DNA from 2 places in the Alsobacter sp. R-9 genome. Region 2 is predicted to be linked to the other one. Evidence: riboswitches for the same ligand, from Rfam matches in the RefSeq annotation. Region 2 holds a riboswitch; the other holds the start of a gene.
The links. A riboswitch is a leader RNA that binds a small molecule or an ion and turns the genes downstream of it on or off. The one in region 2 is predicted to bind thiamine pyrophosphate.
Positions count from the first base shown of each region.

Region 1: linked by a shared signal. The riboswitch ahead of thiM (hydroxyethylthiazole kinase) and the one ahead of thiB (thiamine ABC transporter substrate binding subunit) in region 2 are both predicted to bind thiamine pyrophosphate.

Region 1 covers NZ_JBTSWJ010000012.1:148,006-154,989, forward strand. The annotation lists gene ACX9GQ_RS19015 (ABC transporter ATP-binding protein) at 1-788, opposite strand, end outside; partial or broken gene ACX9GQ_RS19020 (ABC transporter permease) at 785-1,627, opposite strand; gene ACX9GQ_RS19025 (ABC transporter permease) at 1,663-2,652, opposite strand; gene thiE (thiamine phosphate synthase) at 2,877-3,524, opposite strand; gene thiM (hydroxyethylthiazole kinase) at 3,528-4,316, opposite strand; TPP riboswitch at 4,311-4,409, opposite strand; gene ACX9GQ_RS19040 (sensor domain-containing phosphodiesterase) at 4,567-5,790, shown strand; gene ACX9GQ_RS19045 (hypothetical protein) at 5,899-6,279, shown strand; gene ACX9GQ_RS19050 (class I SAM-dependent methyltransferase) at 6,349-6,984, opposite strand, start outside.
Region 2 covers NZ_JBTSWJ010000009.1:171,242-178,225, reverse strand. The annotation lists gene sdhC (succinate dehydrogenase, cytochrome b556 subunit) at 1-373, opposite strand, end outside; gene ACX9GQ_RS15925 (TetR/AcrR family transcriptional regulator) at 501-1,244, shown strand; gene ACX9GQ_RS15920 (cysteine hydrolase family protein) at 1,608-2,219, opposite strand; gene ACX9GQ_RS15915 (MaoC family dehydratase) at 2,251-3,306, opposite strand; gene folD (bifunctional methylenetetrahydrofolate dehydrogenase/methenyltetrahydrofolate cyclohydrolase FolD) at 3,403-4,293, opposite strand; gene ACX9GQ_RS15905 (DUF167 family protein) at 4,323-4,649, opposite strand; gene ACX9GQ_RS15900 (YggT family protein) at 4,649-4,939, opposite strand; tRNA gene ACX9GQ_RS15895 (tRNA-Ala) at 5,133-5,208, shown strand; TPP riboswitch at 5,348-5,452, shown strand; gene thiB (thiamine ABC transporter substrate binding subunit) at 5,442-6,479, shown strand; gene ACX9GQ_RS15885 (ABC transporter permease subunit) at 6,487-6,984, shown strand, end outside.

The DNA.
Region 1 (6,984 bases), on a different contig from region 2:
GCTCCGCCCAGGCGCGGCGAGGCAGCCGCGAGGCCGGCGGTGTAGGGGTGCCTGGGCCGGACGAAGATATCGGTCGCAGGACCTGCCTCGACCTGGCGGCCGGCATAGAGCACGGCGACGCGATCGGCCCACTGTGCCACGAGCCCGAGGTCGTGGGTGATCAGCAGGACGGCCATCGTCAGTTCGCGCCGCAGCCGGTCGATGAGGTCGAGAACCTGCGCCTGGATCGTGACGTCGAGGGCCGTCGTCGGCTCGTCGGCGATCAGGAGGTCGGGACCGCACGCCACCGCCATGGCGATCATGACGCGCTGGCGCAGGCCGCCGGAGAGGCGATGCGGAAACTCGTCCAGCCGGCGTTGCGGATCCGGCACCCTCACGAGGTCCAGCAGTTCTGCAGCCCTGCGTCGTGCTGCCGCCCGGCTCAATCCCTGGTGCAGGCGCAGCCCCTCGGCGATCTGGTCGCCGACGGTCATCACCGGGTTCAGAGACGTCATCGGTTCCTGGAACACCATGGCGACCCGACGACCCCGGATGCGACGCAGCGCGGGTTCCGGCAGCGAGGCGAGATCGTCGCCCGCGAGCTTCACGGATCCGGCGGCGATCCTGGCGCCGCGCGGCAGCAACTGCATGACGGCGAGGGCCGTGAGCGACTTTCCCGAGCCCGACTCACCGACGATGGCGAGTGTCTCACCCGGCATCACGTGGAACGACAGGCCGACGACCCTCGCTACCGGACCGAACGCGACAGTGAGGCCGTCGACCTCGAGGAGGGGCACCGTGCCGCTCATGCCTCCGGCTCCCGGGAGGCGAGGCGGGGATTGAACGCGTCGTTCAGCGCGTCGCCGAGCGTGTTGAGGGCCAGCACCGTGGCGACGATGGCGAGCCCGGGCACGGCGCTGAGATACCAGGCTGTCCGCAGCAGTTCGCGACCCGCGCCGATCATGCTGCCCCAGCTGACGACGTTGGGGTCGCTCAGGCCGAGGAAGGAGAGAGCAGACTCCATCAGGATCGCCGTGGCGACCAGCACCGACGAGCTGACGATGAGCGGTGGGAGCGCGTTGGGCAGGATCTCCTGCAGGATGATCCGGCCGTGCCCGTAGCCGAGGCTGCGGGCCGCCATGACGAAGTCCTTTCCCCTCAGGCTGCGGAACTCGGCCCGCACCAGCCGCGCCGTCGTCGGCCACGTCACGATGCCGATGGCGCCAACGACCGTGGCGAGCGAGGGCTGCGCGACCGCGACCAGCACGACGAGCAGCAGGAAGCTCGGCGGCGTCTGGAAGATCTCGATGATCTTGACCAGCACGAGGTCCACCCGGCCGCCGAAGTAGCCGGCCATGGCGCCGACGACGAGACCGATGGCGACACCGAGCACCATCGCCGCAACGCCGACGAGGAGCGAGACCCGCGCGCCCCATATCACGCCGGCGGCGACGTCGCGTCCCAGGCTGTCCGTGCCGAGAGGATAGGCCGGGTTCTGGAAGGGCCACAGCAGCGGGCGCGCCACCATGGCCAGCGGATCCTCCGGATAGAGCCATGGCGCGGCGACGGCCAGCGCGATGGCGACGGCGAGGAAGGCGAGGGAGGCGATACCTGCGGGATTGGCGAGAAGGGTTCGCCAGCCCGACCGCGTCGGGCGAAACACCGTGGGCACCGTGGTGTCGGTCATGCCGCATCCCCGATCCGGGGGTCGAGCCAAGCCTGCAGCAGATCGACGAGCATGTTCACGACGATCACCATGATCGAGGAGAGCAGCAGCACGCCGAGCAGCACGTTGAAGTCACGGCGCTGGACCGCCTCGAACGCGAGCCGGCCGAGGCCGGGCCAGGTGAAGACGGTCTCCACGACGACCGCGCCGCCGAGGATGCCGCCGATGTGGATGCCGGCCATCGTGGTCACGGGGATCAGCGCATTGCGCAGCACGTGGCGCACGGCCACGGCCGTCCCCGACAGTCCCTTGGCACGGGCGGTGCGGACGAAGTCCAGCTCGGAGACCTCCAGAACCGCCGCGCGGGTCAGACGCGCGTAGATCGCGACGTAGAAGAGACCGAGGGTCACGGCTGGCAGCACGAGGTGCCGGGCCCTGTCGATAACGAGATCGAGGCCGGTCATCCCCGACGCGATGGTTTCGCGTCCGCCGCTCGGCAGCCAGCCGAGCTTCACGGAAAACAGCACGATGAGCATCAGGCCGACCCAGAAGCCGGGCAGGGAGTAGAGCAGAAGCGCGACCAGCGACAGGACGCGGTCCGGCCAGCGGTTGGCCCGCAGCGCCATCACGCAGCCCGAAGCGATCCCGGCCACGAAGGCGAAGACCAGCGCCACGGCCATCAGGAGCAGCGTCGGCGGAAGCCGCTGCCAGATCAGGTCCGCGACCGGCATGTTGTAGCGGGGAGAGAAGCCCAGGCTGCCCTGCGCGAGGCCGGCGAGGTAGGCCTGCAGCTGGGCCAGGACCGGCAGATCGAGGCCGAAACGCGCCCGCAGCTGGCGCATCAGCTCCTCCGTGGCGGCGCCCGACTCCGCGGCGAGCACGTCCGCGGCGTCGCCCGGCGCCAGCTTCAGCAGGAAGAAGTTGAGCACCACGATCGCCAGGATGGTCGGGATCGCGGCCAGGAGGTTGCGTCGGACGCTGCGCAGGAGGCGCGCCTGTGAGGTCATGAAGGATGTCGTCGAACCACGGTCTCTGCGGAGCGGCAGTCTGCCGTGCCCGCTTCCGAACGCCAAGCCGGATCCGCGGACGCAGCGCGATCGGGCCTGCGGGGAGAAGAATGCCCTCTGAAGGTGCCGCGCTGGAGACGATCCGTTCTTTCGTGGCGTGTCGGCGCCGTGGAGACGTGGATCGAGCGGCCGCGCGAACCCGGGAAAAGGTGCTGATTCCGCTCTCAGGTCCGTGACCGCAGGGCCGCATCGACGGCGGTCCGGATATCGCGTGCCGCTGCACGAGGATCCGGACTCCCGGCGATGGCGGCGACCACGGCGAGGCCGTCCGCGCCGGCCCGGATGCACGGCTCCGCCGCGTCGGCCGTCATGCCGCCGATGGCGACGACGGGTCGCCGGGACAGTTGCACGCATCGCGCGAGGCCGGGGATGCCCATGGGCTCCGCCGCGTCCGGCTTGACGCCGCGGGAGACGACGGGACCCACGCCAAGGTGGTCGACGATGTCCCATGGAACGGACGCCATCTCGTCCGGGTGCGTGATCGAGAGACCGATGACGGCGTGTTCGCCCAGGATGGCGCGCGCTGCCGCGGGAGGCAGGTCGTCCTGGCCCACATGCACGCCGGCCGCGCCTGCCGCGAGCGCGACGTCCGGCCGGTCGTTGACGATCAACGGCACGCCCGTGCCGGCGAGCGCGGCGACGAGAGCGCGAGCCTGTTCCAGCAGCCGTCCCGCCTTGGCGGCAGGGTCGCGCAGCTGCACCAGCGTCGCGCCGCCTTGAACCGCCGCAAGCACGACGTCGACGAGTTCGCGCCCGGCGGTCAGAGGGGCGTCGGTGACGAAGTAGACCCTCAGGTCGACGTTGCGGGACACCGGTCAGGCCTCCGTGGAGATCGCGTGGAGGGCATCCAGCAGATGCACGGCAAAGCTTCCGGGTCCCTGCGCGGCGGCCGCGGCGCGCGTCGCCGCCGCCTTCATCAGGGACAGCGCCGCGACGGCACCATCCCGGGGGCCGGCCACGGCAAGGCACGCGCCGACGAGCGCGGTCGTGGCGCAGCCGGTTCCGGTCACGTCCTGGCTCATCGGATGGCCGCCGGTGATGCCGCTCACATCGTCGCCGGACACCACGTAGTCCGTCGCGCCGGTGATGGCGACCACGGCGCCCGAGCGCGCCGACAGCGACCTTGCCGCGGCCAGCGCCTCCTCGCTTCCGGCCGCCGAGTCGACGCCCCTTGGCCGGGCGCCGGAGACCCCGGCGAGCGCGATGATCTCGCTGGCGTTGCCGCGCACCACGGCAGGGCCCCTGTCCAGCAGTCCGGCGGCGACCCGGTTGCGATAGCCGGTCGCGCCGACGCCGACGGGGTCGAGCACCCACGGCACGCCTGCCTTCGCTGCAGCCGTCGCCGCCCGCTCCATGCCGGCCACGAAGCCGGCATCCAGCGTCCCGATGTTCACCACCAGTGCGCGCGAGAAGGCGACGAACTCCTCGACCTCCTCCACCGCATGAACCATCGCCGGGGAGGCGCCTGCGGCGAGGAGGACGTTGGCGGTGAAGTTCATCACCACGAAGTTCGTGATGTTGTGCACGAGCGGCCGCTCCGCGCGCACGGCGCGCAGGACGCCAGCCGAAGCCTCGGGCGACGGTTGCAGTTCCGGCAAAGTCATTGGTTTCGCCTCCCTCCGCCGGAATGACCCGGATCAGGTTCGATGGGTTCGGCCCGCTGCCGTCTCAGCCCGAAGGCACCCCAGGACGTCGGGACGGTAGGGCCGGCGCGGCAGCTGCGCAAGCGGTTTGCACGGCAGGCTTCGGGTGCGCCGGCCACCCCGCGGGACCCGGGGCGACCGGGGCTCGGCAACGGATTCGTCAGAGATTCCCGTCATACGATCGTCGTAACCGACGCCCGAGGTGCAACCCGTGCTGACTTCAGCCCTGAATGCCAAGGTGGACTCCCCCGAGGGGGTGCAGGTCGCCCTTGAGGCGATCCGCAAACACCTCGGCATGGAGGTCGCGTACATCTCGGAGTTCAGGGGCGACGAGACGGTGTTCCGGATGGTCGACGCCCCCGGCCTCGAGCACATGATCAAGCCCGGCGACCGGATGCCGCTGGACTCGGTCTATTGCCGGCACATCCTCGCCGGGCGCCTGCCCGAGTTGATGGCGGACACGTCGGACTACGACCTCGCACAGAGCATCCCGATCACGAAGAGCGTTCCCATCGGCGCGCACATGAGCGTCCCGATCCGGGGCAAGGACGGCACGCCTCTCGGGATGTTCTGCTGCCTCAGCCCCCATGCCAACGGCACGCTCAATCCACGGGACCTGCAGATCATGCGGGTCTTCGCCGATCTCGCCGCGGCCGAACTCACCCGTCAGGATGAGACGGAGACCACGGCGGCGCGCAAGCGCGAGGAGATCGCGGGAGTGATCTCGGCGCGCGCCTTCTCGATGGCCTACCAGCCGATCTGGAGCTTCAGCCAGCGCCAGCCGTCCGGCTTCGAGGCGCTCTGCCGGTTCCGCCCGGAGCCCTACCGGTCGCCGGACAAGTGGTTCGGCGAGGCGTTCGGTGTCGGCCTCGGCGTCGACCTCGAGATCGCCGTGCTGCGGTCCGGACTCGAAATCCTCCCCATGCTGCCCGAGCCGATCTACGTCTCAGTCAATGCCTCTCCCGAGACCGTGCTGAGCGGTCGGCTGGCCGAAGCCCTTTCCGGCGTTCCGGCTCGCCGGGTGGTGATCGAGGTGACGGAGCATGCCCCCGTCGGCGACTATGGTCAGCTGCTCGCGGCCCTCGCACCGCTCCGCGCCGCCGGCTTCCGGCTGGCCATCGACGACGCGGGGGCCGGCTATTCGGGGCTCCAGCACATCGTCCAACTGCAGCCCGACATCATCAAGCTCGACATGAGCCTGACCCGCTCGGTGGACGTGGACCAGGCGCGCCGGGCACTCGCCGCCGCGCTGATCTATTTCGCGGCCGAGACCGGATGCACCATCGTTGCGGAAGGCATCGAGACCGAAAGCGAGATGGAAACCCTTCGCCTTCTCGGTGTCTGCAGCGGGCAGGGCTACTTCATCGGGCGCCCGACGGACGAGGCCGGGGTGCGGGCCCTGCTGGCCCCCGCTGTTCTGCGGAAGACGGCGTAGGCGACCCCGGCGCCGGAGTGGACGAGGCCTGCGCAATGGGCCGGACTTGACCCGCGGCCTCGGGCGGCGGGAGACTTCGACCTCCGATCCCTTCAAGGGGACATGCCGATGTCACTCAACCGCCTCGCCCTCGCCATCCTCGCGTCCTGCGCCCTCGCCGGGTGTCAGACGCCGGAACAATCCCTCATGAGCGCACAGGACATGTGCGCCGCCTCCGGCTACCGGCCCGGGACGAAGACATTCAACCGGTGCGTCCAGACCGCCTATCGCGACAACCGGATGGAGGCACAGGCCGCCAACAACGCGGTTCTGGCCGGGGCAACCGCGGGCCTCGTGGGCGGCGCGGTCGTGGCCGCCTCGACCTATCCCGGCGGCTACTACTACGGCCCGGGGCCATACTATGGCGGGCCCTACTACAGGCCCCGCTACTACGGCTATGGCTACGGCGGAGGCCCCTACTACGGAACGGGCGTCTGGTACGGCTGGTAGCCGGACGCAGGCTGGACCGGAAGCCACGGCGGCCCCCGGTCCAAACCGTCCTGCAGACGTCGCGCCGGATCAGCACCGGGTGGCGACGATCTCGAGATACGCGCTCGGCACCACGACCGTGCCGTCTCTGGCGGTGTTGAACTCTCCGATGAGCGCGAGGATGTCGTGCTCCAGCGCCTCGGCCTTCGCCGGATCGAGAGACGCGAAGGCCTTGTGGACCGGTCCGTAGACGGCGCGGAACAGGTCGACGAAATGGGCCGGCGACCGGTACCGGAAGGTGAAGAACCGCCGTGTCGATGCGACCTCGGCGTCCCGTCCGAAGAGCTCCGCGACGTAGGGTTCCGTCCCCCAGAGCGCCGGCGACTTGACCCCTGCCGGCGGCGGAACGTGGGTCCCGATCACCTTGAAGAGGCGGCCGATGAACCCGTCAGGCGTCCAGTTGGCGAGACCGATGCGTCCGCCGCTGCGGCAGACCCGGGCGAGTTCTCGTGCGGTGCGGGCGTGATCCGGCGTGAACATGATGCCGAACGTCGACAGCACGACATCGAAGCTGCCGTCCGGGAATGGCAGGGCCTCGGCGTCGGCCTCCTGGAAGTCGACCATGAGCCGCTCTGCCCTGGCGCGGTCCCTGCCGCGCTCCAGCAGCGCTCCGACGTAGTCGGTGGACACGACGTCGGCGAAGCGTCGTGCTGCCGCCAGCGTGGC
Region 2 (6,984 bases):
ACAGCAGCACCGTCAGCACGACGGAGCCGCCGAGGGTGAGGCGGGCGAAGAGTTCGCGCTCCACCGGGCCGAAGCCGCGGCCGGTGTCCCAGATCAGGTGCCGGATGCCGCCCAGCATGTGGTGCAGCAGCGCCCAGGTGTAGCCGAAGAGCAGGATGCGCCCGAGGAACGAGCCCAGCACCGCCTGAGCCGTGGCAAAGCCCGCCGGGCCCGACGCCGCCATGATCAGCCAGAAGGCGAGGATCACCGTGCCGAAGTACAGGGCGGCGCCCGTGATGCGATGGATGATGGACATCATCATCGTCAGCATCGGGCGGTAGATCTGGATGTGGGGGGAGAGCGGACGCTCGATCCGGAGCCTGGAGTCGGCCATTTCGCCTTCTCTTTGGTGAGAAACGGAGGCCGGCTCCGTCCAGCCGGCACGTTTCAGTACCGTGTGTCAGGCCCCACTGCAATGCGGTAGGATACTGGACATTCGACGGATTCGGGCGGATCGACGCATGGCAGCCGTGCCGGAAAAGGGGCTTGGAAGCCTCGACGCCCCCGTGGAGCAGCCGCCTCCACGGGTCGGTCGCGGCCGCGAGCGCGCGCCCCGGCTCTCCGCGACGGAACGCCGCGAGGGCATCGTCATGGCGGCGGCCGGCTTCTTCGCCGAACACGGCTTTTCCGGCACCACACGGGCACTTGCCGACACGATCGGCATCCGCCAGGCCCTGCTCTACCGCTACTTCCCCTCCAAGGACGCGCTGGTGGAGGCGGTGTTCCAGCGCATCTTTGCCTCGCGCTGGACCGAGGACTTCGGCCCCATCTTCGCCGACCGGGGCCGGCCCCTCGAGGACCGGCTCGCCGAGGTCTACCGGCTCTATGCCGAGCAGGACGAGGGCCTCGCGGTGCGCCTGTTCGTGCGCGCGGCGCTCGATCGGTTCCCCGTGCCGCCCTCGCGCGGCGCCACCCTGACCGCCCGGATCGTCGAGCCGCTCGTCGGCGAGCTTCGCCACGAGTGCCGGCTGCCGGGGCTCGACCGCCTCGCCATGACCCAGGGCGAGCGGGAGCTCGTCATGCTGATGCACGGCGCGGTGATGTTCCACGCCATCCGCGAGCACGTGTACCGCGCCCCGATCCCCGACGACCGCGACGCCGTGCTGCGCCTCTACGCCCGGACGTTCCTCGTCGGCGCCCGGGAGACGATGCGGGCGATGCACGCCCGCCTGGCCCGACCCGGCCGCGTCGCCGCCGGCCGCTGAAGCCAGATCTCCGGCGTCTTGGTCTCCGACGCTCCGCGCCATCGATTCGGACCCGAAGTGATCGGGGAATCATTCTCCGAAAAGGAGTCTCCTGTTAGAGACTCCCGATGGTCATCTGACCAACAGCGAGCACCACGGCCGGACCGGATGGCGGGCGTGTTGTCTCGTGCTGCTCGACGCGCCTCGAAAGACCATCGCCTCCCCCGTCCGACGGTTGAAACGGGACGTCGCAGGCACGCGCGGCAGGGGCAAGGCCCGTCGCGGGGGCGGCCAAGCCATTGATCAGGGAATCATTTTCGCAAAAGGAGTCGCGGATCAGGTCGTTGCAGTGGTCGCCCGACCACTTCCTCGCAGGGGGGCGGATCAGCTCCGCGCCGCCCGCCGCTGCCGCCGCCAGCCGCGAACGGTCGCCGTCAGCCGCGCGGCCGCCACGGCTTCGGCCGCTGTCACCACCCGCGCGTACTCGCCCGAGAGGTGAGCCATGGCGAGCGCGTGCACGTCCTCCGCCGGCCATGTCCGCCCTGCTGGGTCGCGCGTCTCCACCGACCAGCACGCATCGGACACGACGAAGACCCGGTAGCCGAGGCAGCCGGCATGCCGCGCCGTCGTGTCGACGGAGTTGTGCGCCAGCACGCCGCACACGACGAGCGTGGTGCAGCCGAGTCCGTCGAGGTGCTCCTCCAGCCCCGTCCCGACGAAGGCGCTCCCGGTCGCCTTCCCGACGACCGCCTCGCCCTCGCGCGGCATCGCCTCGGGCTTGAAGGCGTGCAGCGGCTGCCCCGGCCGGTAGGGCGAGGCAGGCTCGACGGAATCGTGCCGGACGTGCACCACCGGGAACCCGCCGTCCCGCCACGCGCCGATGAGCGCGGCGATGGCCGCCTCCGCACCGGGATTGTTCCGCCGGCCCCAGCGGGGATCGTCGATCGCCCCCTGGACGTCGACGACGAGGAGGGCGGTGTCGGACGGGATGCGCACGGGCGGGCTCCACAGGCCCGCGCCGGCGGGCTCACATCGGGATCAGGACCCACAGGTCGAGGTCGAGGATGACCGCCGGATCGTACTCCTCCCCGACCTTGAGGGGGAAGTCCGCGCAGGGCCGGTCCTTCGTGGCGACGAGCCGTACCCTGAGCGCACCCACGTCGTCGCGCCCGTCGAGCGCCTGCTTGTCGAGGACCTCGCTCCACGCCGACACCGTGCCGCCCGCGAAGAGCGGCGCGACGTGCCGCCCGCCGTTGATCGCGGCGACGTGGAAGGCGTTGCCGAGCCCGTTGAACGACAGCGCCCGGGCGAGCGAGATCACGTGTCCGCCATAGATCAGCCGACGCCCGAAGCGGCTCTGTCCCTGCGAGAGCTGGTCGAAGTGCGCCTTCGCGGTGTTCTGGTAGAGGCGGGTGGCGATCTGGTGCTCCGCCTCCTCCACCGTCATCGCGTCGACGTGGTCGATCCGCTCGCCGACCTCGTAGTGGGCCCAGCGGAACGGCGAGCCCGAGAGATCCTCGTCCCAGGCGGTGGGGTCGATCACCGGGCAGGCATCGCCCAGCGCGTCCGGCGTGACGACGCGCGGCAGGGTCGGCACGTGCTCCTCGAGCACCGGCAGGCCCGGCTCGCGCTTGCGCACCATCACCCAGCGGACATAGTCGAGCACCTCGGTCCCATGCTGGTTGAAGCCCGTCGAGCGGACATAGACCACGCCGGTCTGCCGGTTGGAGTTCTCCTTCAGGCCGATCACCTGCGACACCGATCGCAGCGTGTCGCCCGGATAGACCGGCGCCAGGAACCGCGCGCCGGCGTAGCCAAGGTTCGCCACGGCGTTGAGCGAGATGTCGGGCACCGTCTTGCCGAAGACGACGTGGAACACGAGCAGATCGTCCACTGGCGCGCGGGGATAGCCGATCGCCTGCGCGAAGGCATCGGACGACTGCACGGCGAAGCGGGAGCCGTAGAGCGCGGTGTAGAGCGCCACGTCACCCGTCGTGACGGTGCGCGGCGTCGCGTGCTGGATCGTCTCGCCGAGCCGGAAATCCTCGAAGAAACGCCCGGGGTTCGTCTTGCTCGCGGTCATGCGATCCTCCGCCATTCACGCCGGAGGCGGAGCATGGCCGCAACGTTGCGGTGCAGCAAGCGCGCCGGCGCCCGACCTTCGGCGGAGACGGGGAGACTAGAGCGCCGGCGCGGGCAGTCCCCGTCGCGCGCAGGCGGCGCCCAGCGTGTTGGCGAGCAGGCAGGCGATGGTCATCGGCCCGACGCCCCCCGGAACCGGCGTGATCGCCGACGCCACGCCCATCGCCGCGGCGGTGTCGACGTCGCCGACGAGTCGCGTCTTGCCCTCGCCGAGCTCCGGCGCCGGGATGCGGTTGATGCCGACGTCGATGACGATGGCGCCGGGCTTCACCCAGTCGCCCTTCACCATCTCTGGCCTTCCCACCGCGGCGACGAGGATGTCGCCCCGCCGGGCCACGGAGGGCAGGTCGCGGGTGCGCGAATGCGCCACCGTCACGGTGCAGCTCTCCGCGAGCAGCAGCTGCGCCATCGGCTTGCCGACGATGTTCGAACGGCCGAGGACGACGGCCTCCAGCCCGGAGAGATCCGGCCGCACCGTCTTCAGCAGCATCAGGCTGCCGAGCGGCGTGCAGGGCACGAGCCCGCCGGTGCCCGTGGCGAGCCGTCCGGCGTTGACGGGGTGGAACCCGTCGACGTCCTTGGCCGGGTCGATCGTCTCGATCACGCGGGCGGCATCGATGTGGGAGGGCAGCGGCAGCTGGACGAGGATGCCGTCGACCGCGGGATCCGCGTTGAGCCGGCCGACCAGCGCCAGAAGTTCCGCCTCGCCGGTACTGGCCGGCAGCTTGTGCTCGATGGAGCGCATGCCGGCCTCCACCGTCTGCTTCGCCTTGGAGCGGACATAGACCTGGCTGGCGGGATCCTCGCCGACGAGCACCACCGCGAGGCCCGGGATGACGCCCTGCTTCGCGAGCCGGTCAACATGGTCGCGAATGCGGCCGCGCAGCGCGGCGGCGACGGCCTTGCCGTCGATGATGGTGGCGGCCATGGCGCCCTCCGTATGCCGCGGGGGCGGGCTCAGAGCCCGAGCGTGCGCGCCAGCGCGCCGGCGAGGGCGGCGGCATCGCCCTCGACGTGCAGGGACTTGACCCGGGCGGTCGCACCGGACGAGAGCGTCACCTGCGTCGCCGCGACGCCGCAGGCGGCGGCGAGAAGGCGCGCGAGCGCCGCGTTGGCCTTGCCGGCCTCCGGCACCGCCTTCACCCGGGCCTTGATCACGCGCCGCCCGTCGGACAGCGTCTCGACGCCTTCGATCGCATCGCGCCCGCCGCGCGGCGTCAGGCGCACGCAGACCGACAGGCCTCCGTCGGCTCGCGGTTGCCAGGGGTGCGCGGCGTCGGTCATCAGAACACGTTGGGGTAGATGTAGTAGCCGATCACGCGCTGGATCAGGAAGATCAGCAGCAGCAGCACGATGGGCGAGATGTCGAGGCCGCCCATGTTGGGCAGGCGCCGCCGGATCGGGGCCAGCACCGGCTCGGTGAGCTGGTAGACGCCGTTGTAGATCATGCGGACGAAGTCGTTGCGCATGTTGATCACGTTGAAGGCGATCAGCCAGCTCAGCACCGCCGACGCGATGATGACCCACGTGTACAGGTCGAGCGCGAGCAGGATGACGTCGAGGATGGCGCGCATGAACGGCTCCGGCGGGACAGGCGGCCTTGGTTTAGCCGGGCCGCCTTCCGCGGACAAGCAGGCATCGCGAGGATGCATCGAACGGGCCACGGCCGGAACGGTCCGGCACGCGTCGCCGCCCCGACCCGGCGCGCCCCCGACTTTGCCGATTGACACGCCGCCGCCGCCCGCCTTATGAGGGCGCACCCGGAAGGGGGCTGTAGCTCAGTTGGGAGAGCGCTGCAATCGCACTGCAGAGGTCAGGGGTTCGAATCCCCTCAGCTCCACCAGGTCCCGCCGACCTGGTCATCCTTCTCCTCCACCAAATGCGATCACGACTGACTTGCCGGCCTGCTGCCGGAGCGTGACGCCGCGATCTGCGACCCCGTCTCAGGCGCTTGCGCGCCGCCGCACCCCCCGCTACATCTGCCTTCGCTCACGGGGTGCTCGCGCGGCGAGCTGAGAGGCGATGGTGCCAACCCGACGAACCTGATCCGGGTCATGCCGGCGGAGGGATTGAGGGATGACGAACCTCACCACAGTTGTGTCTGTTGTTTCGCGCGTCGCCGCGGTTGCGGCGCTGGTGGCGTGGGCCGTCGCGCCCGGTGCGGCGTCGGCGCAGGACAAGCCCACGCTCACGGTCCACACCTACTCGTCCTTCGTGGGCAAGTACGGGCCGGGCAAGGCGCTGAAGGAGCGCTTCGAGGAGACCTGCGGGTGCACGGTCGCCTGGATGACGTCCGACGACAGCGGCGGCATCGTCGCGCGCATGAAGCTCGAGGGTGACTCGTCCAAGGCCGACGTCGTGCTCGGCCTCGACGCCAACCTCGCCGGCGACGCGGAGGCCACCGGCCTCCTCGCCCCCCACGGGCGCACGATTCCTGCTCTCGACCTGCCGGTGGCGTGGTCGAGCCGCGTCTTCGTGCCGTTCGACTGGGGCTACCTCGCCTTCGTCTACGACGAGACGAAGCTCAAGACCCCGCCGGCGAGCCTGAAGGAGCTCGTCGAACGTGCCGACGGGCCGCGGATCATCGTGCAGGACCCGCGCACCAGCGCGCCCGGCCTCGGCTTCCTGCTGTGGATGAAGGACGTCTACGGCGAGCAGGCGCCCGCCGCGTGGGCGAAGCTGCGCCCGCGCATCGTCACCTTCACCAAGGGCTGGTCGGAGGCCTACGGCCTGTTTCTCAAGGGCGAGGCCGACATGGTGCTGAGCTACACCACCTCGCCGGCCTACCACGTCGCCGTGGAGAAGAAGCAGCAGTACAAGGCCGCGGCCTTCGCCGAGGGGAACTACCTGCAGGTGGAACTCGCCGCCGTCATGCGGACGACGAAGCAGGCGGACCTCGCCGGCCGCTTCATCGACTTCGTCACGTCGGAGCGGTTCCAGGAGCTGATGCCCGAGGGCAACTGGATGTACCCGGCCCGCACGCCGGCGGCCGGCCTGCCGGCGTCCTTCGCGGGGCTCGCCAAGCCGTCGAAGGGCCTGCTCCTCGACTTCGCGACCGTGCGCGACAACCGCAGGGCGTGGATCGACGAGTGGCTGTCGGCCACCGCGCGCTGACCGCGCCGTGCGCGGTCCCGGCCTCGTCGCCGCGGCGGCCGTCGTCGGGATCGTCGGCACGGGGCTGGCGGGCCTCTGGTCCGCCGGCGACGGGCTCGACCTGCGGGTCCTCGGCAGCCCGTGGCTGCACCGCATCCTGCTGTTCTCGACGCTGCAGGCGGGTCTCTCCACGCTGATTTCGCTCGTCGCCGGCGCCGCCCTGGCGCTGGCGCTGGCCCGCCGCCGGGCCTTCCCCGGCCGCGGCCAGCTCGTCGGCCTGCTCGGCACGGCGACGGCGCTGCCCGCCGTGGTGGTGGTGTTCGCGGTCGTCACCGTCTACGGACGCTCGGGGTGGCTGGGCACCGCGCTCGGCGCCCTCGGCCTGCCGGCCGGCCAGTGGCTCTACGGCCTGCCCGGCATCCTCATCGCCCACGTGTTCCTCAATGCGCCGTTCTGCGCGCGGGTGTTCCTGCGCGCGCTGGAGGCGCAGCCGCCGGAGACGTGGCGGCTTGCCAGCCACCTCGGC